Regions from separate parts of the Peribacillus sp. NPDC097264 genome, predicted to be linked through region 1. Evidence: riboswitches for the same ligand, from Rfam matches in the RefSeq annotation. Region 1 holds a riboswitch; the other holds the start of a gene.
What was found. A riboswitch is a leader RNA that binds a small molecule or an ion and turns the genes downstream of it on or off. The one in region 1 is predicted to bind lysine.

Region 1 (15,968 bases):
ACAGTGATACTTCCATCCATGATGTTCATGTATCGACCAACCCCGATTTTGTAAAGAGGATGGATCAATACGTGAAAGATGTTAAAAGTGGAAAACCGGTTGAAGGGTTTACAGATGAGTTTCAGAATCTTGTACACAGGGTTTTCCCTAGTTAAACTAGCATATATCCATTCATGATCATCAAGGCTTGTCCGATTGATTTTCAGCTGAAGAGCTTGAAGATAAAGCGGGTGAGCCTTTTTTTAGGTGAAGAAAATATGTTATTGGTAATATTCTGAAGTTTCACTCTTTATAATAGAAAGATTATTGTATAATTATGTAAAGGTTAAGGAGGGAGTGGTAGGTATGGAAAAGACGTGGTGGAAAGAGTCGGTTGTTTATCAAGTGTACCCTCGTAGTTTTATGGATAGCAATGGAGATGGAATAGGTGACTTGAGAGGAATCTTACTCAAGCTTGATTACTTACAGGAGCTTGGTGTGGATGTAATCTGGCTTTCTCCCGTATACAAATCACCGAATGATGATAACGGGTATGATATTAGTGATTATCAGTCAATCATGACGGAATTCGGGACGATGGATGATTTTAATCGGCTTTTAAGTGCGGTCCATGAACGGGGAATGAAAATCATGATGGATCTCGTAGTGAATCATACGTCAGATGAACACCCATGGTTCCTGGCTTCCCGTTCCTCCGTGGATGACCCGAAGCGAGATTACTATATTTGGAGACCTGGTAAGGATGGAAAGGAACCGAATAATTGGGAGTCTGTCTTCAAAGGTTCGGCATGGAAATATGATGAGGGAACGGATGAATATTATCTACACTTATTTAGCCAAAAACAGCCCGATTTGAATTGGGAGAACCCTCAACTTCGTGAGGAAATCTATAGCATGATGAAGTGGTGGCTGGATAAAGGGGTTGATGGATTCCGGATGGATGTCATTAACTTTCTATCGAAGGACCAGCGATACATGGATGGAAACATTTTGGATGGAAAACAGCACGGCGATGGAAGTCCCTATTTCCTGAATGGACCCAGAATCCATGAGTTCTTGCAGGAAGTCAATCAACGCGTCCTTTCTGATTATGATGTGATGACAGTTGGAGAAATGCCCGGTGTTTCACCAGATGACGCGGTACTCTACACAGGGGAGGATCGTGGGGAATTACATATGGTCTTCCAATTTGAACATATGGATATAGGGGGAGGACCGGAAGGAAAATGGAATAATGAAAAATGGGATCTGAGCGATTTAAAAGGGATTCTCTCAAAATGGCAATATGGGTTGGAAGAGGTAGGTTGGAACAGTTTGTACTGGAATAACCATGACCAGCCAAGAGTTGTATCAAGATTCGGAGATGATGGGGAGTATCGGGTGGAAAGTGCGAAGATGCTTGCTGCTTGTCTTCATATGTTAAAGGGGACACCCTATATCTACCAGGGGGAAGAGCTGGGAATGACCAATATCGCTTTTGAAAGCATAGAAGAGTATCGTGATATAGAAACGATGAATTCCTATGAAGAATTAGTGAATACGTATGGATGGTCAAAAGAAAAGATGATGGCTGCCATTCATGCACGTAGTCGAGATAATGCGCGAACACCCATGCAGTGGAATGATGGACGGAATGCGGGATTCACGACAGGAACTCCATGGATCGGCGTGAATGCCAACTACCCGGAAATCAATGCAGAGAAGGCCTATAATGATCATCAATCCATTTTTCATTTTTATAAAAAGCTCATTCAATTACGTAAACAACATGACATTATCGTATATGGTCGTTTTGATTTACTTTGTCCGGATGATGAACAGATTTTTGCCTATACGAGGACGCTAGGTGAGGAAAAGGTGCTTGTGCTATGCAACTTTAAGGGACAAGAAGCGACTTTGACGATACCGACGGCGTTACATTCATTAAAGGCTACCCTGTTGATCGGCAATTATGAGCAGGAGGAAAGCGACACGGTCTCCAGTGAACCGTTGCGTCCATATGAATGCCGTGTCTACCTTTTGAAATAAGTAAGGACCTGAACTTCTCTGTTGAAGAGAGATTCAGGTCCTTTTTTTTATTTCACTTTTAGATCACATTCCTCAAGGGGAATGATTTTGGATTTATGTTTAATTTTATATCCGAGCCAGAGAACGAAGAACAAAAGAAGACCAATGTAGGAAACAAACATGGAGTTCCAATCAATTCCGTCCGTGCTGAAAGCTTGATAGCCTTGTCCAAGGATGATGAAGAGGCAAAGGACAAGCGCAAAAACCGGACCGAACGGAAAGGTTCTTGAACGGTATGGGAGGTCATTTAAATCCAGACCTTGAGCGATATAAGCTTTTCGGAATCGATAGTGGGCAAGGGCAATCCCGACCCATGTGACGAAACCAGCCATACCGGAAGCGTTCAGTAACCAAATATACACGACTCCATCCCCGAAGAAGGAAGCCAAGAAAGCAAGACATCCGACTAAAGAAGTCACGATAAGGGCATTTACAGGTACGCCTCTTTTATCAAGCTTGCCAAGGAACTTCGGTGCTTTTCCGTCACGTGCTAAATCCCATAGCATACGGGTTGATGCATACATGCCAGAGTTACCAGCTGAAAGTACGGATGTTAAAATGACTGCGTTCATGACAGCAGCGGCAAAGGCAAGGCCTGCGCGTTCAAAAACCAGCGTAAATGGACTGACGGCAACATCTTCACTTAGTAAACGTGCATCCGTGAAAGGAATGATCATTCCTATGACAAAGATTGCTAGGATATAGAATAAGATAATGCGCCAAAAAACGGATTTTATCGCCCTAGGGATGTTTTTCTCAGGATCTTCACTTTCTCCAGCGGTTACTCCAAGCAATTCCGTTCCTTGGAAGGAGAAGCCAGCTGCCATGAAGACTCCTAGAATGGTAAAGAAGCCTCCATTAAATGGCCCATCACCCATGGTGAAATTAGAAAAACCAATTGGATCATTTCCGCCCATGATACCAAAAATGATTAAAAAACCAGTAATTAAGAAGATAATGACGGTCACGATTTTAATCATTGCAAACCAATATTCGGCTTCGCCAAAGCCCTTAACGGACATATAGTTAATTAAGAACATGATGAGTAATGCAACGGCACTCCAAATGAATGATGGAGTATCCGGGAACCAAAATTTCATGATCAGGACAACGGCCGCCAATTCAGCTGCTATCGTGATGGCCCAGTTATACCAATAATTCCACCCAATCGCAAAACCGAAAGAGGGATCGACGAATTTGGATGCATAAACGCGGAACGAACCGGCAACTGGCATATAAGCAGCCATCTCGGCAAGGCTTGTCATTAAATAAAAAACCATGGCGCCAATTACCGCATAAGCAACTAATGCACCACCGGGGCCAGCCGTATGAATGGCACCACCACTCGCTAAAAATAGCCCGGTGCCGATTGTTCCACCTAGAGATATCATCATAAGGTGCCTAGCTTTCAGACTCCTTTTCAGTTCAGTAGGATTTGAATTTTGTTGTTGATTTTTCAATTGATGTTACACTCCTTTTTATGGGAAGGGGACGGAATATAAAAAAAACAGCAGTCGAAAAAGATCGACGGCTGTATATAGATACCCGTTTAATCCTTCCGAAGATAGCTCCCCACGTTTTATGAAAACGTGACAGTGATGTTCCTTTTCGAAAACATCGCCAGCCTAGAAATACAAGGAATATTTCTACACTTCGGCAACTTATCCTTTCAAACGGAGTCGTCAACTTTCCTGAATCTCGTCCGTGTTACTTTTATAAGTCGCAGCCTCTAACTCATCGGTAAATGAGGAAGTATTCAATTCGTACTGTTAATAACGCGAATTTTAAATGGTGACATACAGTTTGTGAGTCACTGAATGAAATTTGCTATATTAAAATTATAAAATATTCCTCTAGAGAGCGCAATGTTTATTTTTCAAGTATCTTTTTCCCTAATTAGACATGAATCAAACCATTTCGCGCTCAACTGGATAATATAGGTGAATAATAAAATCAAATAATTCTGATTATTAGACACTTTTTCGCGTTATAAGGCTGAAACCTAGCTTTACATGTTTGATCGTGGCAGGATCCTCAAAAAGGTCAACAGCCATTCTCCCAATCGAATCCAAGGGTAGGGATATAGTCGAGATATCCAGCATTTCGCTAATACTATCGTTATTGAAACCAAGGATGGCGACGTCTTCAGGTATCTTAACTCCCGCTTTTTGAGCGGAAATGATGAAGCCGGCTGCCGTATCATCGTTCGTTATAATGATGGCCTCCGGCTTATCCTGCATGGCGACCCATTCTTGAAAGGCTCTTTCTCCGTCTTTGATATAGTAACTGCCTTCAAACAGCCATTCCTCTTTACTGATAAAATGATGTTTTTTCATGCTATCTTGAAACGCTTTTATCCGAAGTGAACTATTCCTGCTCTTTTTTCGCCCAAGACTGTAGCCTATTTTCTTATATCCCTTGTTTACCAAGTAGTCGAGGGCTGAGGAAAAGGCGGCATAATGGTCGATGCTGATCGAAGAAAATTCAGACTGAGTTGTATCTTCACATAAGATAATCGGACCGTAGACATGATACTCCAAGAGCACTTTCATTTCTGAGATTCTAGAACAGACGATGATACCATCGAGTTGCTTCATTTGTAACATTTTCAGTGCTTGGATTTCTTTCTCTCTTTCATATTGTGTTTGGAAGATGACAATATGGTACCCAAGGACATTTGCTTGTTTATTAATTCCCTGGATGATTGCTCCGTAATAGGGGTGGTTGGTGTATGGAATGATGACGCCAATCAGATGAGTCTTGCCTTTCGAAAGATGTACGGCATTGATATTTCTCGTATAGTTCAATTGCTCGATGGCCTTTAGTACACTCTTTCTCTTTTCCTCACTTACATAAGGATGGTTATTCATCACGCGAGATACGGTCGTAATCGATACACCTGCATATTCAGCGATTTTTTTTATGTTCGTCATTAGATCACCATTTTTCGTTTTTTACAGTCTACCCTATGAAACCCATTTCAGAGCAAGAGAACGAAAGCATAACGGGAAAATTCCTTCATGAAGGGACTTGTTCTGGTATGGGTTTCATCCTTTAAGATTAATAAAAGTCTTGAAGGAGGGATGAAGATGTTAACGACTTTGCTTTGTTTGATCATGCTTTGTGGGATTGAGTTGGGGTTAGCTTACCTAGCAGTAAAATTACAAAAATGATTTAAAGCTTTGCTTCATAATAAAAAACGGAAATCGCCCATGACCCGAGATGAAGAAGTAAGAGAATACCTAGAACAGGGGCAACAGAGAGTTTTACGCCAAAAAATAATAAGAAGAAAAAGATATAGATCCCAAAAAGGGTGAAAAACCAGCTGGTTGCCCGTGCTTTAGTTCGGATGAGGTCAAATCGTTCATCCAATCCCCGTCGCTTGGCAGCGGCACGGCGACCTCCCCTTAATCCAGCCAGCCCTCCGATGATGCCAAGGGTACTTCCTAAAAAAGCCCACCAGTTAAAATCCATTACATTTCCTCCTCCTCAAATAGAAATATATCCTCAATGGTCAAATCGAACACTTTTGCCAGTTTGTAAGCAAGCTTGATGGATGGATCGAATCTTCCGGATTCTATAGAAATAATCGTCTGCCGGGATACGCCCGTTAGTTCGGATAGCTTTTCTTGTGTAAGTTGATGAGACTTGCGCAAATCCCGTAATTTGTTTTTCAACCCCTCCGGCTCCTTTCTTTAATGTAAAGCTCACTATACGTAAAGTATACTTTACAAAAGTTGTTTTGTATATATTTTCCTGCATTAAATTTCTTCAGTCCAACATTTAAAAATTTGCACTTTTTACGAATAATTGTGTATAGTATAAAATAAGTTGTATAGAGGAAACATTCTAGCGCGTAGGACAAAATATAACGGATTTTTTTTGGCCTAAATATTGCCCTTGGTAAACTTTTTTATATAGGGCTATAAATTGGAGGGGGATACATGAAGTTTTTGAAATGGGTTGGAAGCTTGCTTATGGCAGTGGTCATGATATCAGGATGTAGCAATGAACCATCGAATCACGTTCAAGGAAAGCTGAATGTAGTAGCTACGACGGGGATGATTGGGGACTTAGTCGAGAATATCGGCGGTGAACATGTGAAGGTCACAAGTTTAATGGGGCCGGGAGTCGACCCCCACCTATATAAGGCAACGCAGGGGGACGTGAAAACACTTGATTCAGCTGACATGATTTTTTATAACGGTGTGCACCTTGAAGGGAAAATGACGGATATCTTTGAAATGATGAGTAAGGAGAAACCGACGATTGCGGTGACGAAAGACTTTACGGGGGATCAGCTTCATAAGGTCAGTGAAACGGAACATGACCCGCATGTCTGGTTTGATGTAAAGCTTTGGATGGTGGCAGCGGAAGCCGTGAAGGAAGAGCTGATTGCAAATGACCCGGACCATGAAGCTAGTTATCTAGAAAATTATGAAGCCTATGTTATCCAGTTGAAGGAACTTGATGAATATGTCCATGAGGAGATAAATAAGATTCCGGAGAATCAGCGGGTCCTCGTCACGGCACATGATGCTTTTGGGTATTACGGCAAATCATATGGATTGGAAGTGAGAGGGCTTCAGGGGATGAATACTCTATCGGAATATGGTTCGAAGGATGTAACGGATATGCGTGAATATCTTGTGGAAAATGAAATCAAAGCCATTTTCGTGGAATCAAGCGTACCGAAAAAGGCTATCGAAGCGGTCATTCAGGGAGCTGAAAAGCAAGGCCATAGCGTGGAAATAGGCGGCGAGCTGTTCTCGGATGCAATGGGGGAAAAAGGCACGGAAGAAGGAACCTATATCGGAATGGTCCGGCATAATACCGATACGATCGTGAAGGCATTAAAATAGGAGGAAATGGGATGAATTATGCGTTGAAAGTCGAGAATCTGACGATAGCTTATCATAAAAAGCCGGTGGTTGAAGATGTAACATTCGAGGTTCCGGAAGGGAATCTGATTGGTATCATCGGTCCGAATGGGGCGGGGAAATCCACCCTGATCAAAGGGATTCTTGAATTGGTTCCAAGACTAGCCGGAAAAGTCACGATCCATGGTGCTTCTTATAAGTCCATGAGGAAAAGTATCGGTTATGTACCACAGCGAGAATCGGTAGATTGGGATTTCCCGACAAATGCACTCGATGTCGTGATGATGGGCCGGTATGGGCACCTAGGCTGGTTGAAGCGTCCCGGGAAGGCTGAACGAATGAAGGCGATGGAATGCCTGGGGAAAGTAGGGATGGTTGAGTATGCAGACCGTCAGATTAGTCAGCTTTCCGGCGGACAGCAGCAACGGATCTTCCTGGCACGGGCATTGGCGCAGGAAGCGGACATCTATTTCATGGATGAACCATTTGTGGGTGTTGATGCCGCAACGGAAAAGGCTATCATCCAGCTTTTGATGGAGTTGAAAGAAAAAGGGAAGACCGTTCTGGTTGTGCATCACGACTTGTCGACTGTGAAGGAATATTTCGACTGGACGATGTTGCTGAATAAAAAGGTGATGAAAATTGGCCCGACAGAAGAGGTCTTCATTCCTGAGTTTTTGCAGGAGACATATGGGGGACGGTTAGCGATCATATCGGATTCAGAGTCAGGTCTGCTATTAAAATGAGGTGTACACGATGAACGTACTGGATATACTGGCGGACCCCAATACAAGATGGATATTGCTAGGCACCATGTTCCTCGGCCTTAGCAGTGGTGTCATTGGAAGTTTTGCTTACTTGAGAAAACAATCCTTACTGGGTGACACGCTCGCTCATGCGGCATTGCCTGGGATTTGCGTCGCTTTCATACTAACAGGTGTGAAATCGACCTCCTTCTTCCTCATCGGAGCGGCCATTGCAGGTTTAGTGGCGGTTTTCCTGATTAGCATACTGACGAGATACAGTAAAATCAAACAGGATGCGGCACTAGGCATCATATTGACATCATTCTTTGGATTGGGAATCGTATTGCTCACCCAAATCCAGCAGAGTGAATATGGAAACCAAAGTGGACTGGACACTTTTCTGTTCGGGCAAACGGCATCGATGGTGATGTCGGATGTGTATATGATGATGGCCGTTTCCTTTATACTCATTTTCACTTGTACGTTATTTTTCAAGGAATTTAAGCTATTGTCCTTCGATTCTGGATTTGCCAAAGGGATGGGTTTACCGGTCGTATTCCTCGACTATTTCATCATGATGCTGATAGTGGCGGCTGTCGTCATCGGCATTCAGGCGGTAGGGGTCGTATTGATGGCATCCTTGCTGATTACGCCCGCCGTTTCTGCCAGGTACTGGACGGAGCGCCTGCATATCATGGTCATCCTCTCTGGAATTTTCGGGTTGCTGAGCGGGGTGTCCGGAACAGTCATCAGCACGTCGGTCAATAACCTGCCAACAGGCCCCTTGATTGTTTTATCGGCCACGGTCTGGTTTTTCCTCTCCATGCTTTTTGCCCCTAAACGTGGAGTCATCTCCAAGACGTGGAGAAGGATTTCGGCAAAAAAGATTTATGTACATGAACAGGAAAAAAGGAAAGGAAGCCATTCAGCATGAACGATTTTTGGATTATCTTAGTCGGGGCGCTTGTAGCGAGTTCCTGCAGTGTACTGGGGTGTTTTTTAATAGTAAGGAAGATGACCTTGATTGGCGATGCCATCAGTCACTCGGTTTTACCCGGCATCGTATTGGCGTTTTTAATAACGGGGTCACGTGATTCGATTCCCATGCTGATTGGGGCTGCAGCACTCGGTTTACTTACTGTATTCTTGATCCAGCTATTCCAAACATCCGGGGTTCAATCCGACGCAGCGATAGGCATCGTGTTCACTTCCCTATTCGCAGTAGGGATTGTATTGGTCAGTTTGTATACACAGCAAATCGATTTTGATCTGGATCATGTCCTGTATGGCGAAATTGCATATACCCCATGGAATATGATGTCAATCGGTGGGGTTGAGGCAGGGCCAAGGGCCGTTTGGATTGTAGGAAGTTGTTTCATGATCAATCTTCTCTTACTTTTCCTATTCTTCAAGCAATTTAAGCTGGTTTCCTTCGATCCCGCACTTGCTGCAGCGATGGGCATACCGGTTATATTTTTTCACTATTTACTGATGGGTCTCGTTTCGATGACAACTGTGGCGTCGTTTGATAGTGTCGGTTCGATTTTGGTGGTGGGGATGCTCATTATACCTGCTGCAACGGCCTATTTGCTTTCGGACCGATTAAGTTGGATGATTGTCGTCAGCATCGGGGTCGGGATCTTGAGCTCGGTCATTGGGTATTATTCAGCAACTTTTCTTGATGCTTCCATCTCAGGGTGCATGGTTGGTTCAGCCGCTTTCTTATTCGGCTTGGCTTTCCTTTTTTCACCGATCAACGGGGTGGCCACTAGGTTTATAAAACGAAGAAGGGCAAGGGAAACCCATTTATAGTACATTCCACTTAGAGGCTGCATGATTTTCACTTCATGTGGCCTTTTTGCCATCAAACTATCCTTAGATATAGTTGTGATTTTCTTTGTTTAAAGTATAATGAGTAAGTGTAATTTAAAGAAGCAGGAACCTTTTTAAGGGAGAGTTCATTATGGAAGAACAAAATAAATTTTCATCGCGAATAGATTTTTCTTTGGTCACGATATTATTGTTGTTATGTATTGGTAGTTGTTTGGCCATATACAGTGCGCAGACTACTGGACAATATGAAGAAAACTTCTTAATAAAACAAATATTTTGGTATGCGGTAGGAGTCGGGATTGTTCTCGGAATCATTACGCTGGATTCAGATCAGTTGAAGAAGATATCTTGGTATGCATATGGGTTCGGATTATTGCTATTGTTATTATTGCTTGTCATGCCGGATTCCATCGCGCCCGTCCGTAATGGTGCGAAAAGTTGGTTCATCATTAAACCACTTGGATCGATACAGCCCTCGGAATTCATGAAGGTTTTTCTCATTTTGGCCTTGGCGAATGTCATTTCGAATCATCATCTTAAGAATACGTTGAAAACGATTCAAACCGATCTCTGGCTCCTTGTTAAAATTGGTCTTGTTACGGGAGCTCCGTTGCTGTTAATCATGCAACAGCCGGATTTAGGTACATCGCTTGTTTTAATGTCAATCATGATCGGAATGATCTTCATTTCTGGGATTTCATGGAAGATCCTGCTTCCAATCGTGACAGCCGGTATCGTTGCCATTTCCACCGTCATGTATTTCGTACTCTGGCATCCGGAATTGCTTGAGAAAATAGGTGTGAAAACGTATCAGTTCGGCCGTATTTATTCATGGCTGGATCCTTATAACTATGCAAGTTCGGAAGGGTATCATTTGACGAAATCCTTGCTAGCCATAGGGTCGGGGCAGACCACGGGCAAGGGCATAGGGTCAAGGGAAGTATATTTACCGGAAAGTCATTCGGATTTCATCTTTAGTATCATCGGGGAAGAATTCGGCTTCATCGGTTCCAGTATCATTATCTCCTTGTTCTTCTTATTGGTGTACCATATTACAAAAACCGGCATGGAAACGCGAAATAATTTCTATACATATATTTGCGTGGGCATCATCAGCATGTTAACGTTTCACGTGTTCCAAAATATCGGAATGACGGTCGGCGTATTACCGATCACCGGGATTCCGCTTCCGTTCATCAGCTATGGGGGAAGCTCGCTCATGGGGAATATGATGGCCATGGGCTTGATATTCAGCATAAGGTATCACTATAAAAAGTACATGTTTTCGACGGATATATAAAAAACGCCGGCCATTCACCATGGTCGGCGTTTTTTTATAGTTATTGAAGCTTTGAACCAGAGGGAAATTGATCTTTATAGCCAGAGAACTGTTGGTAGGACTGGCCTAAACTATCAGCTTGTGCCTTTTCCAAGCCATACCATCCTTTTTCGAACATCAGGTTATAAAGCTCCCGTTGCATTTCCTGGGTTTCTTTTGAGACCGAGAAAATATCTTGAAATAAAGCTTGGTTACTCATCTCATGGAGGGCAACTGAATAAGAGTTACAGAAATACTTCTCTGTTGCCAACATGTCATTTGTAAAATCACGGTCATTCATTTCTGGCGTCTTGGCAATGGTTGATTCGGGATTTTGAACCTTGTTTTGATTAGGCATCAAGAAACCTCCTTTACTGGAATTGTTGTTGGTTTTGCTGTTGGCTTGGATTTAAGTGGGACAAGATGGTGTCGTAATGACGTTGATGCATCTGTCCACAGCGGGTTAAAGCATCTATGATTTGAGGATCTTTACATTGTTTCGCGTAAAAGTGTGCCTTTTTAATCGCAATCAAGTTCCAGGAAAGCATATCGGTAAGGTACATGCTATCTTTTACGGATACCATTTCGGGTGGCTGTTTCATGAAGCCGGTCGTTTGTTGCTGGTTGTTCATCGAGTTTTGTTGTTCCATCATCTTACCTCCTTCATTGTGGTCTGAACGAGATTAATTTCCCCTGTTTTTCATTTTATATTCGAGAAGGGCAAGACACTGAATATACATGAAGGATATAAGGGCCTACCCTGACGTCTATTTTGCCAAACGGATTTGGAGGGAACGCAGATGGAACTAATGAGGACTTTCTTTCTCTACCTATCGAAGAATAAACCATTAATTAAGGCTGCGCGGAGATATGGATTGCGTTTTGGGGCAGCCCGCTTTGTTGCCGGAGAAACTTTGGATGAAGCGACTAAGGTCATTGCGGAACTAAATCGAAAAGGGTTATCTGTGACGATAGATTACCTAGGTGAATTCATAGATCATGAGCAGGAAGCAGAAGAGATGGCAAACCAGTGCATCGATGCGATTCGAGCCATTGCCGAGCATGGTCTCGATTCCCAGTTATCCTTGAAGCTGACGTCCATGGGTTTGGATATCTCGGAGCATGTTGTCATGAAGAATATGAAAAGGATATTAGAAGAAGCGAAAGCCGCTCGGGTATTCGTTACGCTGGACATGGAAGATTTTCCGCGCTGTCAGCCAACATTAGAAGTGTTCAAAAAACTAAAAGCTGAATATAATGATCTTGGAACGGTTATACAAGCATATCTTTATCGAACGGAGAAAGATCTTGACGAGTTGAATCCATTCCAACCGAATCTCCGACTGGTTAAGGGAGCTTATAAAGAGCCAAGGGAAGTAGCCTTTCCAGAAAAAGAGAAGGTGGATGCAAACTTCAAGAAAATCATTAAAAAGCATTTGCTGAATGGGAATTATACGGCTGTCGCGACCCATGATGATAAAATCATTGATTATACGAAAAACCTCGCCAAGGAACATGGCATCCGCACGGATCAGTTCGAATTTCAAATGTTATTCGGCATCCGTAATGAAAAGCAATTGGAATTAGCAAAAGAGGGGTATAAGGTTAGGGTGTATGTTCCATATGGAACGGATTGGTACGGATACTTCATGCGCCGCCTAGCGGAGAGGCCAGCCAATGTTGCATTCGTCTTAAAGGGGATATGGAAAAGGTAGCAGAAGTAAGAGCCGGCCCGGATAAGGGACGGCTACCCTACTTTGGGATCTATTTTTTATATTGATTGTTCTGGCTGTTCACCTTATTCTTTCCGTTGTTACGTTCACCGCCAGGACCGGCGTTCCCTTTCACGCTTGCGGCACTTACGGCTCCTTTGGAAGGATTATCTTTATGCTTCATGAGTATACGTCACCTCCTGTTCGTTATTTTCTTCTAAAGAGTGAAAACTAACCAGGGGTTTTACGATAAAAATATTTAATTTTTCCTGTTTAATCATTGCAGAATTTCCAATTTTATTCTATATTAGTAATAAGAATAAATATTCAAAAATTTTTTGAGACAAAAATGAATGAGCATTCATTCAATACATTGTGTAAGGGGGATATGAACTTGGTTCGACAAATACGAAAGGCTGCTGTTCTAGGGTCAGGAGTTATGGGATCAGGGATTGCTGCACACCTTGCTAACATCGGCATTCCGACTTTATTATTGGATATTGTACCTCGTGAACTTACGGAGGACGAGAAGAAAAAAGGTCTTACTTTAGAAAATAAACAAGTACGTAACCGCATAAGTCAGACTGCGATTACTAAACTTCTAAAACAAAAACCAGCTCCGTTATCGGCAAAAGGCAATCTGGCCTTGATTGAAGCGGGGAACCTGGAAGATGATATAAGCCGTTTAAATGAAGTGGATTGGGTAATTGAAGTGGTCGTGGAGAGACTTGATGTGAAGCAGAGTGTATTTGCTCAGGTTGATAAATACCGTAAACCGGGCAGCATCATTTCTTCCAATACATCAGGTATATCAATTGAGGCGATGGCCGAGGGACGTTCCGAAGATTTCCAAAAGCATTTCTTGGGAACCCACTTTTTCAATCCGCCACGCTATTTGAAACTTTTAGAAGTCATTCCTACGAAAGCCACTGCTCCTGAAGTGCTTGAATATATGAAGGAATTTGGTGAAGACGTTCTTGGTAAAGGCGTGGTCGAAGCCAAAGATACACCGAATTTCATCGCCAACCGCATCGGTACGTATGGGCTGCTTGTTACCCTTCGTGAAATGCAAAAAGGCGGCTACAGCGTGGGTGAAGTGGATTCTGTAACAGGTCCATTGATTGGCAGGGCGACGAGCGCAACATTCCGTACGCTTGATGTAGTGGGTCTTGATACTTTTGCACATGTTGCGAAGAACGTATTTGACCAGGTTGAAGGAGAGGAAAGGGAAGTTTTCCGCATTCCTGACTTCATGAATAAAATGCTTGAAAACGGTTGGCTTGGAAGCAAATCCGGACAAGGATTTTTCCTGAAAAAAGGCAAGGAAATCCTTGAACTGAATCCTGAGACACTTGAATACGAACCACGGAAAAAACTGAAAACGCCTTCTATGGAAATGGCCAAACAGGCAAAAGGTCTTTCTAATAAAATGAAAGCGCTTGTTTATAGTGATGACCGTGCTGGCCACCTGCTTTGGAATGTGTTGAATCCAGCCCTTGTGTATTCCGCACAACTGCTAGGGGACATTGCTGACGATATTGTGGCAATTGACCAGGCAATGAAATGGGGCTTCGGTTGGTCTACTGGACCTTTCGAAACATGGGATGCAATTGGTGTCGAAAAATCAGTGGCTCGCCTAGAACAAGAAGGTGTCACTGTTCCTCAATGGGTGAAGGAAATGCTGGATAAAGGCATCACTTCATTCTATAAAGAAGAAAATGGTGTAGTTTCCTACTACCACAATGGTGAATACAAGGAACTTCTTGAGAATCCAAAGGTGATCAACCTGAAAGCGATCAAGAAGCAAAAAGGCGTAATCAAGAAAAACAGTGGGGCAAGTTTGATTGATATTGGCGACGGAGTCTTACTTCTGGAGTTCACGTCACCGAACAATGCCATTGGTCTTGATATCATGCAGATGATCAATGCAGCCGTTGACGAGGCCGAAGCAAATTATAAAGGCCTGGTCATTGGAAACCAAGGCAAAAACTTCTGTGTAGGCGCCAATATCGCCATGATGTTGATGGAAGCCCAGGATGACAATATATTCGAATTGGATATGGTAATCAGCCAATTCCAAAAAGCAATGTTGAAAATTAAATATAGTGCGGTCCCTGTCGTCGTAGCGCCATTCAATATGACGTTAGGCGGAGGTGCAGAAGTTTCCCTTCCTGCCGCGCGCATTCAGGCGACTACCGAAACGTATATGGGCCTAGTGGAAGCTGGCGTTGGCTTGATACCTGGTGGCGGCGGAACAAAAGAGCTTTATGTGAAAACATTGAAGAGCATGCCAAAAGGCGTCGACTTTGATTTGCAGAAGGTAGCGAATCGGGTATTTGAAACGGTTGCCATGGCGAAGGTTTCTACTTCTGCGGAAGAGGCGCGCGAAAATAATTTCCTTGGTGCTTCCGATCGAATCAGTGTGAATTCCGACCATCAGTTATATGATGCGAAGCAGTCAGTCATTTCAATGTATGACCAAGGTTACACAGCACCAACCCGCACGAAAATCCCTGTGGTTGGTGAGACAGGTTATGCAGCACTTCTTTTAGGTGCAGAATCGATGCGTCTTTCAGGCTTCCTATCCGAGCATGACCTTGTCATCGCTAAAGAGCTTGCGTATGTCCTGGCTGGTGGGAAACTTCCATTCGGTACAGAAGTAGATGAACAGTATATCCTGGACCTAGAAAAACAAGCTTTCTTAAAATTGATTTCAACACCGAAATCACAACAAAGGATGCAACACATGCTTGTTAAGGGAAAACCACTTCGTAACTAATTGATCGTCCAAAGATAGAGTCAAGTAATCAAAGTTCAATAGGTTGATAGCTTAAAAATGAAGTAAGGGGGATCCTCATGAAAGAAGCAGTAATAGTAGCTGGAGCAAGGACTCCGGTAGGAAGAGCAAAAAAAGGTTCTCTTGCTAACGTTCGTCCAGATGATTTAGGGGCTCTTGTGGTGAAGGAAACGTTAAAGCGTGCTGGAAATTATGAAGGCAATATCGATGATTTGATCATCGGCTGTGCGATGCCAGAGGCAGAGCAAGGCCTGAATATGGCAAGGAATATCGGGGCATTGGCGGGCTTGCCATACACGGTGCCGGCCATTACCATCAATCGTTACTGTTCGAGTGGTTTGCAAAGCATTGCATATGGAGCGGAAAGAATCATGCTCGGCCAAAGCGATACGGTCATCGCGGGTGGTGCAGAATCTATGAGTCTAGTGCCAATGATGGGCCATGTTACCCGTCCGAATGCAAATCTTGCTGAAACGGCGCCTGAGTATTACATGGGCATGGGCCACACAGCAGAAGCTGTAGCGAATAAATATGGGATTTCCCGTGAAGACCAAGATGCGTTTGCTGTACGTAGCCATCAAAGAGCGGCGAAGGCCATTGCAGAAGGAAAATTTT
Region 2 (15,968 bases), on a different contig from region 1:
ATTGATTCCTGGATATGCTGGTTCACAGCGCCTACCACGGTATGTTGGAACGGCAAAAGCTGCTGAAATGCTATTTACGAGTGAGCCAATAACGGGTCAACAAGCTGTACAGTGGGGTTTGGCAAACCACGCTTACACTGATGAAGAATTATTGCCTAAAGCTAAGGAATTAGCCGCTAAGATTGTCAAGAAAAGCCCGCTAGCCTTGAAGTCCGCTATCGAACTATTGAATTATTCGAAGGGTGATTCCTACTATAAAGGTGTAGAAAAGGAAACCGTCCTATTCGGAGAAGCCTTTGACAGCGCTGATGCAAAAGAGGGAATCGATGCTTTTATAAATAAAAGGGAACCGGTATTTAAAGGAGAATGATCCTTAAGCCATCCTTTTGATTAGTAAATTTATTACTTATATTTAAAAAAAATGCAGGATTTTAAGGAATTCTGAAGAATACCATTATAAGTATGCCTAAAAAACACAATCTTCAAAACTCAAATTATTCGGGAGGTATTATCGTGAACATTTATGTGCTACTGAAAAGAACATTTGATACAGAAGAAAAAATTACGCTTTCCAACGGGAAAATTAATGAGGATGGAGCAGAATTCATCATCAATCCATACGATGAGTATGCCGTAGAAGAAGCCATCCAAGTGCGTGATGCTCAAGGTGGAGAAGTAACGGTTATTTCCGTCGGTTCTGAAGAGGCTGAAAAACAATTGCGTACAGCGCTTGCTATGGGTGCTGACAAAGCTGTTCTAATAAATATCGAAGACGACATAGAAAATGGCGATCAATTCACGACTGCCAAAATTATTGGAGAGTACTTAAAAGATAAAGAAGCTGATCTGATCATTGCAGGTAACGTGGCCATTGATGGTGGATCTGGACAAGTAGGACCGCGTGTAGCAGAAATATTGGATATCCCTTATATCACAACCATTACGAAATTAAGCATTTCAGGTGGAAATGTAAGCGTTATCCGTGATGTAGAAGGGGATTCAGAAACAATCGAAGCCTCACTTCCACTGCTGGTAACGGCGCAGCAAGGTTTGAACGAGCCTCGTTATCCATCTTTACCGGGGATCATGAAAGCGAAGAAGAAACCGCTTGAAGAGTTGGAATTGGATGATTTGGATTTGGAAGAAGACGATGTCGAGGCAAAAACAAAAACGATTGAGATCTTCCTTCCAGCCAAAAAAGAAGCTGGTAAAGTATTGAATGGTGAGATTCCGAACCAAGTTAGCGAACTTGTTCAATTATTACGCAGTGAAGCAAAAGTAATCTAATAGAAGGATTTCTATTGAAAATAAAACACAACAAAAAGATAAAATAGAGCACAGGAGGTTTTTAAAAATGGCTAGAAAGTTTCTTGTATTGGGCGAAGTACGCGATGGTTCTCTTAGAAATGTATCGTTCGAAGCTATCGGAGCGGCTAAACTTGCTGCAGACGGCGGAGAAATCGTAGGTGTTTTAGTTGGTGACAGTGTTCAGTCTTTTGGGAGTGAATTGATTCAGTATGGTGCCGACCGAGTGGTAGTGGTCGAAAACGATCAATTAAAACAATATACATCAGATGGATATGCTCAAAGTTTACTAGCTATTATCGAGCAAGAAAAACCAGAAGGCATTTTCTTCGGTCATACGGCATTAGGGAAAGACTTGGCTCCTAAATTAGCTGGCAAGCTGGAATCAGGTTTGATTTCAGATGTGACGTCCATTGAAGAAGAAGGCGGAAATATCGTCTTCACTCGCCCGATATATTCAGGTAAAGCCTTTGAAAAGAAAATCGTCACAGACGGTATTGTATTCGCGACCATCCGTCCGAATAACATTGAACCTCTATCGAAAGATGAGTCCCGTTCTGGGGATGTATCTACATTAAATGTGGATATTAAAGATTTACGTACAATTATCAAGGATGTAGTAAGAAAGGCAAGTGAAGGGGTCGACCTTTCAGAAGCGAAAGTGGTCATCGCCGGTGGGCGAGGTGTGAAAAGTGAAGATGGATTCGAACCTTTGAAAGAGCTTGCTGAAGTTCTTGGGGGAGCAGTAGGAGCCTCTCGTGGTGCATGTGATGCTGATTATTGCGATTACTCTTTGCAAATCGGACAAACGGGTAAAGTTGTCACGCCTGACCTTTATATTGCCTGCGGAATTTCCGGAGCCATCCAGCATTTAGCGGGGATGTCCAACTCCAAAATCATCGTAGCCATCAATAAAGATCCTGAAGCCAATATTTTCAATGTGGCCGATTACGGAATCGTCGGGGACTTATTCGAAGTTATCCCATTGTTAACGGAAGAATTCAAAAAGTTAAAAGTGAATGCTTGATTTGTAAGTTGATATAAAAGAAAAGGCGTCTGTCAGGGAATGAACTGGCAAGCGCCTTTTCTTTTTATGACAATCTATTAGGTTCTAGGCAGTATTTTTTCTCTGTTTATGGACATGCTACCATTGAAGCAAAATAATAGCATCTGTTCCTGTTACAATGTTATACTGTCTATAGTTATTTGAGTACATTTTAGGAGGATAAAATATATGGCTATCGTAAATTCAACTGATCAAACATTCACAGCAGATACTAATGAAGGTGTCGTTCTTGTAGACTTTTGGGCTCCATGGTGTGGACCATGCAAAATGATCGCTCCTGTTCTTCACGAGTTAGATGAAGAAATTGGCGACAAAGCAAAAATCGTAAAAGTGGACGTTGATGAAAACCAAGAAACAGCTGGAAAATTCGGCGTTATGAGCATCCCTACTTTAATCGTTCTTAAAGACGGTGAAGTTGTGGATAAAGTGGTTGGATTCCAACCGAAGGAAGCTCTTGCTGAACTTCTTGCTAAACACGCTTAATTTGAATGAAGGAAGAGCTTCAGGTCTACGGACTTGAAGCTTTTTTTTGTATCTTGATATATAATTGATTGTAGAATGGGAGAACAGGAGGCTGAATGCATGAATCAACGGATAAAGAATAAACTTGCCCTTCTCCCTGATCAGCCTGGTTGTTATTTAATGAAGGATCGTCAGGGAACGATCATTTATGTTGGCAAGGCGAAAGTATTGAAAAACCGCGTCCGCTCATATTTCACGGGCTCACATGATGGGAAAACATTCAGGCTCGTAAATGAAATCGAGGATTTCGAGTATATCGTCACCTCCTCCAATATCGAGGCGCTTATTTTAGAACTGAATTTAATCAAAAAACACGATCCAAAATATAACGTCATGTTGAAGGATGACAAGACCTACCCATTCATCAAGTTGACGGCTGAAAAACACCCGCGTTTGATCATCACGAGAAAAGTCAAAAAAGATAAAGGGAAATACTTTGGTCCTTATCCCAATGCTTTTGCGGCCAATGAAACGAAGAAACTTCTGGATCGGATCTATCCATTAAGGAAATGTAATACGCTTCCAGACCGTGTCTGCCTATATTACCACCTTGGCCAGTGCTTGGCCCCTTGCGTTTATGATGTAGAGGAACGGGAATATAAGCAAATCGTCGATGATATTAACCGATTTTTAAATGGCGGTCATACCGAGATAAAGAAAGAACTCACGGAAAAAATGCTTGAAGCCTCTGAAATGCTCGATTTTGAACGGGCGAAGGAATATCGGGATAAAATTGCCCACATCGAGATTACAATGGAAAAACAGAAAATGATGACGACTGATTTCATTGACAGGGACGTATTCGGTTTTGCCTATGATAAAGGGTGGATGTGCGTACAAGTATTTTTTGTGCGTCAAGGGAAACTGATTGAAAGAGATGTTTCGCTCTTTCCGGTCTACGATGAACCGGAACAGGAGCTTCTTACGTATCTTGGACAGTTTTATGAAAAGGCCAATCACTTTAAGCCAAAAGAGATATTGTTGCCGGAGTCTGTTGATGCCGAGCTGGCGGAGAGCTTGCTTGGTGTAAAAACGCTTCATCCGAAAAGGGGCGCGAAAAAGGATATGCTGCAACTGGCAAATAAAAACGCCTCCATCGCCCTTCAAGAGAAGTTCTCATTAATTGAACGGGATGAAGAAAGAACGATCAAGGCAGTGGAGAATTTAGGGGATAAGTTAGGCATCTACACTCCACATCGTATCGAGGCTTTTGATAACTCGAATATTCAAGGAAGTGATCCTGTATCTGCTTTGGTCGTTTTCATTGATGGCAAACCGGAAAAGCGGGAGTATCGAAAGTATAAAATTAAAACGGTGAAAGGGCCTGATGATTACGAATCGATGCGTGAAGTTGTCCGAAGGAGATATTCACGCGTCTTAAAAGATGGCCTTCCACTTCCTGACTTGATCATCATCGATGGAGGGAAAGGACATGTGGAGGCCGTTCGGGACATTTTGGAAAATGAACTCGGTCTCGATATTCCGCTTTCTGGCCTTATTAAGGATGAAAAACACAGGACATCCCAATTGATGATTGGAAACCCGCTCGAACTGATTCCACTTGATTCGCGAAGTCAGGAATTTTACTTGCTACAAAGAATCCAAGATGAAGTGCATCGGTTCGCGATTACTTTCCATCGCCAGCTTCGTGGGAAAAATGCCATTCATTCACTTCTGGATGATATTCCAGGTGTAGGTGAGAAAAGAAGAAAGCAGCTGTTTCGGCATTTCGGGTCATTGAAAAAAATGAAAGAGGCCTCAGTCGAACAGATAATCGAAGCGGGAATGCCTAAAAATGTAGCGGATGGAATCTTTAGAAAATTACAAGAATGACCTTGCGAGTGTCTTTTTCCTATGCTATGCTTAAAAGGAATTTTTAAACAAGACAATTTAAAGTGCTGATAGAGGTGCGGAATTCAATAGTAAAAACCTAGAGAAGTATGAGCTTCAATGAAGGGTTTTGAAAGGGAATGACGCCGAAGGAAAACAAGACTCATACCTTGTTTTTCTGGTCTGACCATTTAAAAGATGGCAGATTGTCAGGGTTGATACCTTGGAGAGCTATCTCACTGTGATTACTGAACGGATACGTAACCACAGCAATGAGATATTCTCATTGCTTTTTTTATTGCCTAAAAAAGATAGAGAGGGTGCATGAGAATGGCACTGATTGTACAAAAATTTGGCGGTACTTCTGTAGGGAGTGTCGAGAAAATCAAACATGTCGCTAATCGTGTAATCGAGGAAGCTGAAAAAGGTAATGACGTCGTTGTCGTTGTTTCGGCAATGGGGAAGACAACGGATGAATTGGTTTCCATGGCGAGAGATATTTCCGCATCCCCAAGTAAGAGGGAAATGGATATGTTATTGACGACCGGGGAACAAGTTACGATTGCCTTGTTAACGATGGCATTGGTGGAAAAGGGGCATGAAGCCGTATCCTTTACGGGCTGGCAGGCTGGGATGCAGACAGAGTCCGTTCACGGAAATGCGCGAATTTTAAATATCGATGCTTCCAGAATTCAAGCTCAGTTGCAAGCAAAAAAGATCGTCATCGTTGCCGGTTTTCAAGGAATGGATGAACATGGGGAAATCACGACATTGGGTCGGGGCGGTTCCGATACAACGGCGGTTGCCATAGCCGCAGCACTACACGCAAACCGATGCGATATTTATACCGATGTAACCGGTGTTTTCACAACAGATCCACGCTACATAAAAAACGCCAGGAAATTAACATCCGTATCTTATGACGAAATGTTGGAGCTGGCCCATTTAGGGGCTGGGGTCCTGCACCCAAGGGCCGTTGAATATGCAAAAAACTATCAAATCTCGCTTGAAGTCCGTTCAAGCTTAGAAAAAGAATCTGGGACCATCATTGAGGAGGAAGCGAATATGGAAGAGAATTTAATTGTACGGGGTATTGCTTTTGAGGATAGCATCACAAGAGTTACAGTGAACGGCTTGCCTCGGTCACTTGGTGTATTATCCACGATTTTCACGACACTGGCGAAAAATCACATAAATGTAGATATCATCATCCAGAGCATGACATCAGAAGATACGACCAATCTCTCTTTCTCTATTAAAAGCGAAGATACAAAAGCAGCTTTAATGGTTCTTGAAAACAATAAAAGCCAGTTGGAATTTGATGGTATAGAAACGGAAGGCGAGTTGGCTAAAGTCTCTATCGTCGGTTCAGGAATGGTTTCCAATCCCGGAGTGGCCGCAGAGATGTTTGAAGTCATGGCGAATACAGGGATCCAAGTGAAAATGGTCAGCACTTCGGAAATCAAAGTTTCTACCGTCGTAAACGAAAAGGAAATGGTCAAAGCGGTCGAAGCGCTTCACGAGGCGTTCAAACTTGGACAGCACGCCAAAGTCCTTGCCTGATTGATTAAAACTGATGAAAAGATGTACCTAATGCTTTTATAAAGAAAAAGGGCACCTAAAAAAAGGTTGCCCTTTTTCGGTGCCCGGACTCTATGGAAAGATTAAGATTAAAGATAATAGACGGCTAGAGAGAGTAGCATGATGCAAAATAGGATAAGACCTACGACAAGGGTGAAGGAAGAGGAAAGGGAGATGATATCGGAAAGTTTAGGGATGTCTTCTTTTTCCTCCCCTACATGCTGATTTTGTATTTGGAATACTCTCCGGAAACTATAAAAGACTACGTCGAAAAATCCTCGTTGGACGACGAAAGTAACCAATGCTAGAAGAATCAGTCCTCCACTGATGTAAAAGGTCATATTAATAAAATTCAATAGAGAGAGATTTTGATGGAATATAAGGGATAACAAAATGGATAGCACGATACCAAATCCCGTACCTATAAGTATTTTTTTCATTCTTTTTACCTCGATTTTCTTTTTATAAGTATATCAAAAACACTAAATAAACAAAAATGATTTTTTGAAATAGTATGAAAAAGCGATAGTAAAAAACATAATAGTATTCTAAAAAATCCGATAAAACGGCGCAAGCAGCACTTTAAAGCCTTAAAGTAGTAAAAACCTATGTTTTCCTTGGTTTTTGAGTATTTTTAATTTTTTAGAAATAATTTATTATTCTAACTTATATACAAAATCAAAAAAATCAGTATAATGAAAATATGATTTTAAAATATAGAAAGAAGGTCAAAGTAGATGAAAAAGTCTAAAATCACAATCTTTGCTGGTCTTATGCTAGTTCTTAGCGTCATTCTAGCAGCATGTGGCGGAAATTCAGATAATTCTGAGAAGAAGTCAGATGGAACGAAATTAGCTGAAAAACAAGAGATTAGTATTATGAGTAAATCGGAAATCCCAGTCATGGATTCCGTTAAAACAACAGATACAGTAGGATTCAACTATTTGAACAATGTGAACGAAGGCTTATATACCATTGATAAGGACGGAGAGACAGTGCCGGCTCTTGTTGACGGAGAACCTGAAGTCAGTGAAGACGGAAAAACATATACGTTTAAATTAATAGATTCAAAGTGGTCGAACGGTGACCCAGTTACGGCAAATGATTTCGTTTTTGCTTTTAAACGGGCGATGGATCCTGAAGTAGCTTCTGAATATGGTCCATATATGATGAATGGCAAAATCGCAGGTGCAACAGAAATTACGAAGGCAGCTGCTGAAAAGAAAAAATACGATTTAGACAGCCTTGGTGTGCAAGCGGTTGACGACAAAACATTGGAAATTACATTTGAAAAACCACTTGCATACTGGAAAGAGTATTTATCGTTTGCGACATTCTTCCCGCAAAACGAAAAGTTCGTTACAGAACAAGGTGACAAGTACGCTACAAGTGCAGAAACGCTCTTATACAATGGTCCCTTTGTCATGACTTCTTGGAATGGCCCAACTGCGACAGAATGGGAACTTCAAAAGAACAAGAATTACCGCGATGCAGATTCAGTTAAATTAGAGAAAATCACGGTCAATGTTTCAAAAGATAACAATGCGCAAGTTAATGCATTTGAAGCTGGTGAAGCAGACATTACGGATTTACTGACATCTGAACTGGTCCCACAATATGAAGGGGACGAGCGGTTACAAACCAACTTGGCACCAACGGTATTCTGGATGAAGATGAACCAGAAAAATGAAGCACTTAAGAATGTCAATATCCGCGAAGCGCTTGCAAAAGCTTTCAATAAAGAAGATCTTGCATCAAGCGTGTTGGGCGATGGTTCAGTAGCAGCCAACTACTTCGTGCCAAAAGATTTCGTTAGTTATGATGGAAAAGACTTCCGTTCGGCAAATGAAGATTTGATTACGTTTAACGCAAAAGAAGCAAAAGCTGCTTGGGAAAAAGGATTAAAAGAGTTGGGCGTGAAGGAACTTACCCTTCGATATATGGGGGATGAAACCGATTCTGCGAAAAAAATCGGTGAGTATATGAAGAACCAATTAGAGAAAAACCTTCCTGGTTTAACAATCAAAGTCGAAAGCGTTCCATTCTCGATTCGATTGGACCGTACGAAAAAAGGCGATTATGACTTGGTCGTATCAGGTTGGGGACCGGATTATAAAGATGCCATCTCATTTACCGATCTTTGGTTAACAGGTGGAACAAATAATGAAATGGACTATTCTAATCCAGAATACGATGCACTGATCAATAAAGCCACAAACGAATTGACGGACGATCCGGCAGCATATGCGAAAGCCATGCAAGATGCTGAAAAGCTTTTCTTGACTGAAGACTTCGGAATCGCACCAATTTACCAACGAGTAGAGAACATCCTAGTAAATCCTAAAGTCAAAGGAATTGTTAAGAGTGACTTAGGACCACATTATTACTACAAAGGCGTAACAGTAGTAGAATAAGCATCTTCTAAAACAAACTAGAAAAGAGAGTATATCACTAGTATATACTCTCTTTTCACTATAAAACTATTGTCGAAAAAGTGAGAATTTTATTTTGTGAGGTGTACAAATGGCCAGATATCTAACGCAACGGATTATATATATGTTAATTACTTTGTTTATCATCGCGAGCTTGACGTTCTTCCTCATGAAGTTGATCCCGGGCTCTCCATTTGCAAATGCAAGCAAGTTATCGGAGGCTCAATTCCAAATCATGGAGAACAAGTATGGATTGAATGAGCCGGTGCCTGTCCAGTATGGGAAATACATGCTGAACCTAGTACAGGGAGATTTAGGAGTTTCGTTTCAATTCAATAATACACCAGTTACGCAATTGCTGGGCGAAAGGATTCAGCCTTCCTTGGTATTAGGATTTCAAGCAATGTTTTTCGGAACGATTTTTGGGATTATTCTGGGTGTGATAGGAGCCCTCAAACAAAATACATGGGTCGATTATGGAACAACATTCATAGCGGTCTTGGGTAAATCGATACCAAGTTTCGTGTTTGCCGGTTTGCTGCAATATTATGTTGGAGTGAAGATGGGATGGCTGCCCGTCATGTTCTGGAAGGGTTGGGAGTATAGCATTATGCCAACGCTTGCCTTAGCAATGTTCCCTATAGCCACATCGGCACGTTTCATGAGGACGGAAATGATCGATGTACTCGGTTCGGATTATATCACCCTCGCTAAAGCGAAGGGGGCAAGTAATTTTGAAGTGGCGTTTAAACATGGACTGCGAAATGCTCTGATTCCTGTCATAACTGTACTCGGACCATTAACAGTGTCACTTATGACGGGTTCACTCGTCATTGAACAAATATTCGGTATACCTGGAATCGGGGAACAATTCGTTAAATCGATAACGGTGAATGATTACTCGGTAATCATGGGAACGACATTGCTGTTTTCATTCCTCTTTATCGTCATCGTTCTATTGGTTGACATTCTCTACGGTATTATCGATCCACGTATTAGGTTAGCAGGGGGGAAAAAATAATGGCAAACAAAATAGTGAGAATGTCAAAAAGTCAATTTGCGCCTGCCATTATGGACGCCACCATAAGCGAAGCGATCAATAAACCAAGTATAAGTTTCTGGCAGGATTCTTGGATGCGTATCCGTAAAAATAAAGCAGCCCTAGTCAGTATGGTTTTAATTGCTTTGGTCTTTATTTTTGCTTGGGTGGGTCCCCTTATTAGTGGACATGGATTAGATGAACAAGATTTAAAGAGAACCAATTTACCAGCGAAAATTCCAGGATTGGAAAATGTAAGTTGGCTTCCTTTTGATGGTACAAGGACAATGGCCAATGGTAATGTGGTGGATGTTTACGAACAAAAAAACATTGAAGAGCATTACTGGTTCGGAACGGACGGACTTGGCCGGGATGTACTTACCCGAGTGGCCAAGGGGATTCAAATATCTTTGTATATCGCCTTTTTAGCGGCTTTGCTTGATATGCTTATCGGTGTAGCGTATGGAGCCATTTCCGGATATTACGGTGGGAAACTTGATAATGTCATGCAACGTATTGTCGAAGTCGTTTCAGGTGTCCCTAACCTAGTTGTGGTCATTTTAATGATCCTTGTTTTCGAGCCTGGGATCATGTCCATCACGATTGCCCTAGCCATTACGAGCTGGACAAGCATGTCCCGTGTCGTTCGTGCTCAGGTGATGAAATTAAAAGAACAAGAATTCGTCTTGGCTTCGCGGACATTGGGAAGCTCAAATTTCAAGATCATTTTAAAGCATTTGCTACCAAACTTAGCGAGCGTCATCATCATCAATACGATGTTCACCATTCCGAGTGCGATATTCTTCGAAGCTTTCTTGAGTTTCATTGGACTGGGTCTACAATCACCACTTGCATCCCTTGGGACGTTGATCAACGATGGATTCAAAACGCTTAGACTATACCCACATCTGATGTTATTCCCAGCATTTTTCATCAGTCTGATCATGGTTTGCTTCAATATGATCGCCGATGGGCTTCGAGATGCATTGGATCCAAAAATGCGAGATTAAGAGAAGGAGGAAATGAAATGGAAAACTTATTGGAAGTGAAAGATTTACATGTATCGTTTCATACCTTTTCTGGTGAAGTCCAGGCAATCCGTGGTGTGAACTTTGAACTGAAAAAAGGGGAAACCTTGGCGATTGTAGGAGAATCCGGATCGGGTAAGTCCGTGACATCCAAATCAATCATGAGATTGTTGCCAGCAAATAATTCAGAAATTAAAAGTGGTGAAATCCTTTTTGAAGGAAAGGATCTGGCCAAACTTTCTAATAAGGATATGCAAAAGGTCAGAGGTAAAGATATTTCGATGATTTTCCAAGATCCAATGACTTCGTTGAACCCAACGATCAAGGTGGGCAAACAGATAATGGAGCCCATTTTAAAACATCAAAACGTCAGTAAGGCGGCGGCGAAGTTACGTTCGATCGAACTATTGGAACTTGTGGGCATTCCTAATGCTAAGCAGCGTTTCGAACAATATCCCCACCAATTTTCGGGAGGAATGAGACAACGTGTGGTCATCGCGATAGCTTTGGCGTGTAATCCCAAAGTATTGATTGCGGATGAGCCTACGACTGCATTGGATGTGACCATTCAAGCTCAAATTCTTGAATTGATGAAGGATTTACAAAAGAAAATAGAAACATCGATTATCTTCATCACCCATGATCTGGGAGTGGTTGCGAACATAGCGGATCGTGTAGCTGTGATGTATGCAGGGAAAATCGTTGAAATAGGTACGGCGGATGAAATCTTTTATAATCCGCAGCACCCTTATACATGGGGACTTATCAGTTCCATGCCTAGCCTCGAAGATACGGGGGAACATGATTTGTACACGATCCCGGGCACGCCACCCAATTTGCTGAACCCGCCAAAAGGTGACGCGTTTGCGCCGAGGAATGAATATGCAATGCAGATTGATTTAGAACAACAGCCACCCGTATTCAAAGTATCCGAGACGCATTATGCAGCCACATGGCTTTTACATCCAGATGCACCTGAGGTGACACCACCTCTAGCTGTACAAAAACGCATGAAGCAGTTCGTTCAGGGGGTCGCTAAATAATGGAACAACGTGAAAAACTCGTGGAAGTCAAACATTTAAAACAATACTTCAATAACGGAAAGCCTAATATGGTGAAAGCAATCGATGATATTTCTTTTGATATTTATCAAGGGGAAACGCTTGGGTTTGTTGGAGAGTCAGGTTGCGGTAAATCGACAACAGGACGTACAATCATTCGCCTGTATGATGCAACCGATGGCGAGGTACTTTTCAAAGGGGAAAGTGTCCATGGAAAGAAATCGAGGAAAAAACTGAAAGATATGAACAGAAAGATGCAAATGATTTTTCAAGATCCATATGCATCCTTGAATCCTAAAATGAAGATTGCGGATATTATCGCAGAAGGCATCGATAACCATGGGCTGGCCAAGACAAAAGAAGAGCGCATGGAACGGGTTTACCATTTACTCGAAACAGTCGGGCTAAATCGCGAACATGCAAATCGGTATCCGCACGAATTCTCGGGGGGACAGCGTCAGCGAATTGGAATTGCACGGGCACTTGCCGTGGAACCGGAATTCATCATCGCGGATGAACCAATTTCAGCACTGGACGTGTCCATTCAGGCACAGGTAGTCAATCTGTTGAAAAAGCTTCAAAAAGAAAAAAACTTAACCTATTTATTCATTGCCCATGATTTATCGATGGTCAAGTATATCAGTGACAGAATCGGCGTCATGTACTTTGGTAAGTTAGTGGAGCTTGCACCTAGTGAAGAGCTTTATAACAACCCAATACATCCGTATACACAATCCCTGTTATCTGCGATTCCGCATCCGGATCCAGAATTGGAACGGACTAGGCAACGGAAGGGGTATAATCCCGCTACACATGCTTATACGGCGGATGAAGAAGTCAAAATGCGAGAAGTGAAACCAGGACACTTCGTGTTATGTTCAGAACGAGAATTCCTTCAATTTCAAAGTAAGGGTGTTAAATGATTAACAATTATGAAAAAAAGGAGTCCGATAACCTGAGTCCGAGAGTGAGGGGGACTCAGGTTATTTGACTCCTTTTGTTTAAATCAGGGTAGAATCTATCCAAAAAAAGATTACTTTCTTCTTATTATATAGCCATTAGGAAAAGAAGAATTGGAATTACACACCTATAACTTCTATTTTATGTATCGTATATGCTGTTTTGTGTAATGGGTGTAAGTACTAGCTAAAGAATCACTCTTGGAAGAAGACCACTTGGAAATAGTCAAACTTGACGCAGGCTTCCTACATTTCAACCCATTTTAAAGAAGCCGTTAAATTGGATCTTTCGGGTCCCAGCAGATGGTGAATTCGACTTTTTTTGCACGACGTTTGATTTCTTCCGTAGCTTCACTGAGGAACCTTTTTTGTAAGGTGAATTGCTCGGCAAGAAATCCGGCTTCAAGTTGAAAATGACTGTCGGGATATAGATCCAGACGACGGGCGACCATTTCTCCTGACAAGGATAACTCCATCTCGGATTTGGAAAGCTTTATGATTTCAAGATGGCCCCAGCCTGCACTATGGAAAAATGCAACCAATTCCTGATCGCCATTCAAAGGGAATTTCCTTGCTAGTTGTTTACCCGCCCAATATAAGATTTGATAAGAATCTTTCCCCAGGATATCGTTCAATAAAGTTTCCCTGATCAGTTCATACCCGAAAGCTGGAACTTGGAATTCATCTGTTTGGATTTCTTCTTCTATAGCTGCAGCAATATTTTTTTTCATGTATTATCGCCTCTTTCTGTAAATCTATTATAAACGTTTTCCTTTTGCGATTTATACAGTTTTTTTTAATATTTCAACAGAAAAATGTAAAAAAATGTTAAATTATCTCAATATATTAAAAAAATAGTTAGTTTTTTCATATTACTTGTAAATGAACACCCAAAACCTTATTAATTTATTGATAATATTTATTCTAAAAAAGAGAAATCTTGTATCCGTTTTCTTGACGCACATTGAAGTCAGGAGTAAAATGGACTTGTCACATAATTGTAAGAAAGTATAGAGAGCGGTTTAACTCTATACTTTATTTTCACGCGGAGATAAAAGATAACCATCTTCGTATGAGTTTTGACAAATTAAGGGGGGGCACTTAGTGGCAAAGAATCGTGAGTTTGGGAATCGTAGGCTTCATTCACTTCTAGGGGTATTACCAATCGGTCTATTCCTAATTTTCCATTTATCGGTTAACTTTATGGCAACAAAGGGAGCAGAGACATTCAACGGGGCAGTTCATTTAATCGAATTTACTCCATTGAAAATCGTGGTGGAATGTGTAATCATCTATCTACCATTAATTTTCCATGCTATTTATGGGATTTATATCGCCTTTACGGCAAAGAACAACTTAGGAAGATTCAGTTTCTTCCGTAACTGGATGTTCATGCTACAACGTTTATCAGGAATCATAACTTTGATTTTCCTTGTTTGGCACATCTGGGAAACAAGGGTTCAAGCAGCATTTGGGGCAACAGTAGATTTTGATATGATGGCTGAGATTTTCTCTAATCCATTCATGATCGCGTTCTACATTGTTGGTATTGTTTCTGCTATTTTCCATTTTGCCAATGGATTATGGTCATTCGCAGTAAGTTGGGGACTAACAGTTTCACCTAAATCGCAAAGAGTTATGACATATGTTACTTTGATCATTTTCGTTCTTCTTTCTTATATAGGAATTAGTGCAGTTTTCGCTTTCGTATAAGTAGCAGAAGAAATTAATTATACGTACTAGGAAAAACATAGCTTTTCTAATGGAATAAGGGAGTGACACAATTGGGTAAAGGTAAAATTATTATCGTCGGTGGAGGTCTAGCTGGTTTAATGGCTACGATCAAAGCAGCAGAGTTAGGACAACATGTTGATTTATTCTCATTAGTTCCAGTAAAACGATCTCACTCTGTTTGTGCGCAAGGCGGAATCAACGGGGCAGTAAATACGAAAGGTGAAGGCGATTCTCCATGGCTTCACTTTGATGATACAGTATATGGTGGGGATTTCTTAGCAAATCAACCTCCAGTTAAAGCAATGTGCGATGCAGCACCATCTATTATCCATATGTTTGACCGTATGGGTGTTATGTTTAGCCGTACGCCGGAAGGTCTACTTGATTTCCGCCGTTTTGGTGGAACACAATTTCACCGTACTGCATTTGCTGGTGCAACAACTGGTCAGCAATTACTTTATGCATTGGACGAGCAAGTTCGTCGTTACGAAGTACAAGGCCTTGTAACGAAATATGAAGGCTGGGAATTCCTTGGAGCTGTTATCGATGATGATCAAACAGCACGTGGTATCGTAGCTCAGAACTTGACTTCAATGGAAATTCAATCATTCCCTGGCGACGCAGTCATCATGGCGAGCGGTGGCCCTGGAATCATTTTCGGTAAATCTACTAACTCTATGATCAATACAGGTTCAGCAGCATCTATCGTCTATCAACAAGGTGCACATTATGCGAACGGTGAGTTCATCCAAATTCACCCGACAGCAATCCCTGGTGATGATAAACTTCGCTTAATGAGTGAATCCGCTCGTGGTGAAGGTGGACGTATCTGGACATATAAAGACGGAAAACCATGGTACTTCCTAGAAGAGAAATACCCGGCTTATGGTAATCTAGTACCTCGTGATATTGCAACACGTGAAATTTTCGACGTATGTATTAATATGAAATTGGGTATTAACGGAGAAAACATGGTCTACCTTGACCTTTCACATAAAGATTCACATGAACTAGATGTTAAATTAGGCGGAATCATTGAAATCTATGAGAAATTCGTCGGTGAAGATCCTCATAAAGTGCCAATGAAAATTTTCCCTGCGGTTCACTATTCTATGGGTGGACTTTGGGTAGATTATGACCAAATGACAAACATCAAAGGTCTATTCGCTGCTGGTGAGTGTGATTATTCACAACATGGTGGTAACCGTTTAGGTGCGAACTCACTTCTTTCAGCCATTTATGGTGGTTCTGTGGCTGGTCCGAATGCTGTTAAATACATTCAAGGACTTGATAAAACATCAGATTCTCTTCCTTCTTCATTATATGAAGGCTACCAAAAACAAGAACAAGAGAAATGGAATTCTATCATGTCTCTTAATGGTAATGAAAACGCATATATCCTTCACAAAGA

Region 2: another riboswitch for lysine. It lies ahead of ACQKL0_RS06480 (aspartate kinase); the one in region 1 lies ahead of ACQKL0_RS00940 (amino acid permease).

The regions. Positions count from the first base shown of each region.
Region 1 is NZ_JBNNSR010000001.1:166,460-182,427, reverse strand. It holds gene ACQKL0_RS00950 (YhcN/YlaJ family sporulation lipoprotein) at 1-155, shown strand, start outside; gene ACQKL0_RS00945 (glycoside hydrolase family 13 protein) at 346-2,028, shown strand; gene ACQKL0_RS00940 (amino acid permease) at 2,076-3,527, opposite strand; lysine riboswitch at 3,625-3,807, opposite strand; gene ACQKL0_RS00935 (LacI family DNA-binding transcriptional regulator) at 4,038-5,000, opposite strand; gene ACQKL0_RS00930 (hypothetical protein) at 5,242-5,541, opposite strand; gene ACQKL0_RS00925 (helix-turn-helix transcriptional regulator) at 5,541-5,744, opposite strand; gene ACQKL0_RS00920 (metal ABC transporter solute-binding protein, Zn/Mn family) at 6,012-6,929, shown strand; gene ACQKL0_RS00915 (metal ABC transporter ATP-binding protein) at 6,941-7,693, shown strand; gene ACQKL0_RS00910 (metal ABC transporter permease) at 7,704-8,627, shown strand; gene ACQKL0_RS00905 (metal ABC transporter permease) at 8,624-9,505, shown strand; gene rodA (rod shape-determining protein RodA) at 9,657-10,826, shown strand; gene ACQKL0_RS00895 (spore coat protein) at 10,867-11,202, opposite strand; gene ACQKL0_RS00890 (hypothetical protein) at 11,216-11,494, opposite strand; gene ACQKL0_RS00885 (proline dehydrogenase family protein) at 11,645-12,559, shown strand; gene ACQKL0_RS00880 (YuzL family protein) at 12,609-12,740, opposite strand; gene ACQKL0_RS00875 (3-hydroxyacyl-CoA dehydrogenase NAD-binding domain-containing protein) at 12,951-15,335, shown strand; gene ACQKL0_RS00870 (acetyl-CoA C-acetyltransferase) at 15,413-15,968, shown strand, end outside.
Region 2 is NZ_JBNNSR010000003.1:232,102-248,069, reverse strand. It holds gene ACQKL0_RS06505 (enoyl-CoA hydratase) at 1-370, shown strand, start outside; gene ACQKL0_RS06500 (electron transfer flavoprotein subunit beta/FixA family protein) at 514-1,287, shown strand; gene ACQKL0_RS06495 (electron transfer flavoprotein subunit alpha/FixB family protein) at 1,355-2,332, shown strand; gene trxA (thioredoxin) at 2,540-2,854, shown strand; gene uvrC (excinuclease ABC subunit UvrC) at 2,954-4,726, shown strand; lysine riboswitch at 4,788-4,965, shown strand; gene ACQKL0_RS06480 (aspartate kinase) at 5,054-6,286, shown strand; gene ACQKL0_RS06475 (DUF3899 domain-containing protein) at 6,394-6,744, opposite strand; gene ACQKL0_RS06470 (peptide ABC transporter substrate-binding protein) at 7,042-8,718, shown strand; gene opp3b (oligopeptide ABC transporter permease) at 8,828-9,757, shown strand; gene opp3C (oligopeptide ABC transporter permease) at 9,757-10,785, shown strand; gene ACQKL0_RS06455 (ABC transporter ATP-binding protein) at 10,803-11,846, shown strand; gene ACQKL0_RS06450 (ABC transporter ATP-binding protein) at 11,846-12,787, shown strand; gene ACQKL0_RS06445 (YslB family protein) at 13,099-13,554, opposite strand; gene ACQKL0_RS06440 (succinate dehydrogenase cytochrome b558 subunit) at 13,928-14,536, shown strand; gene sdhA (succinate dehydrogenase flavoprotein subunit) at 14,608-15,968, shown strand, end outside.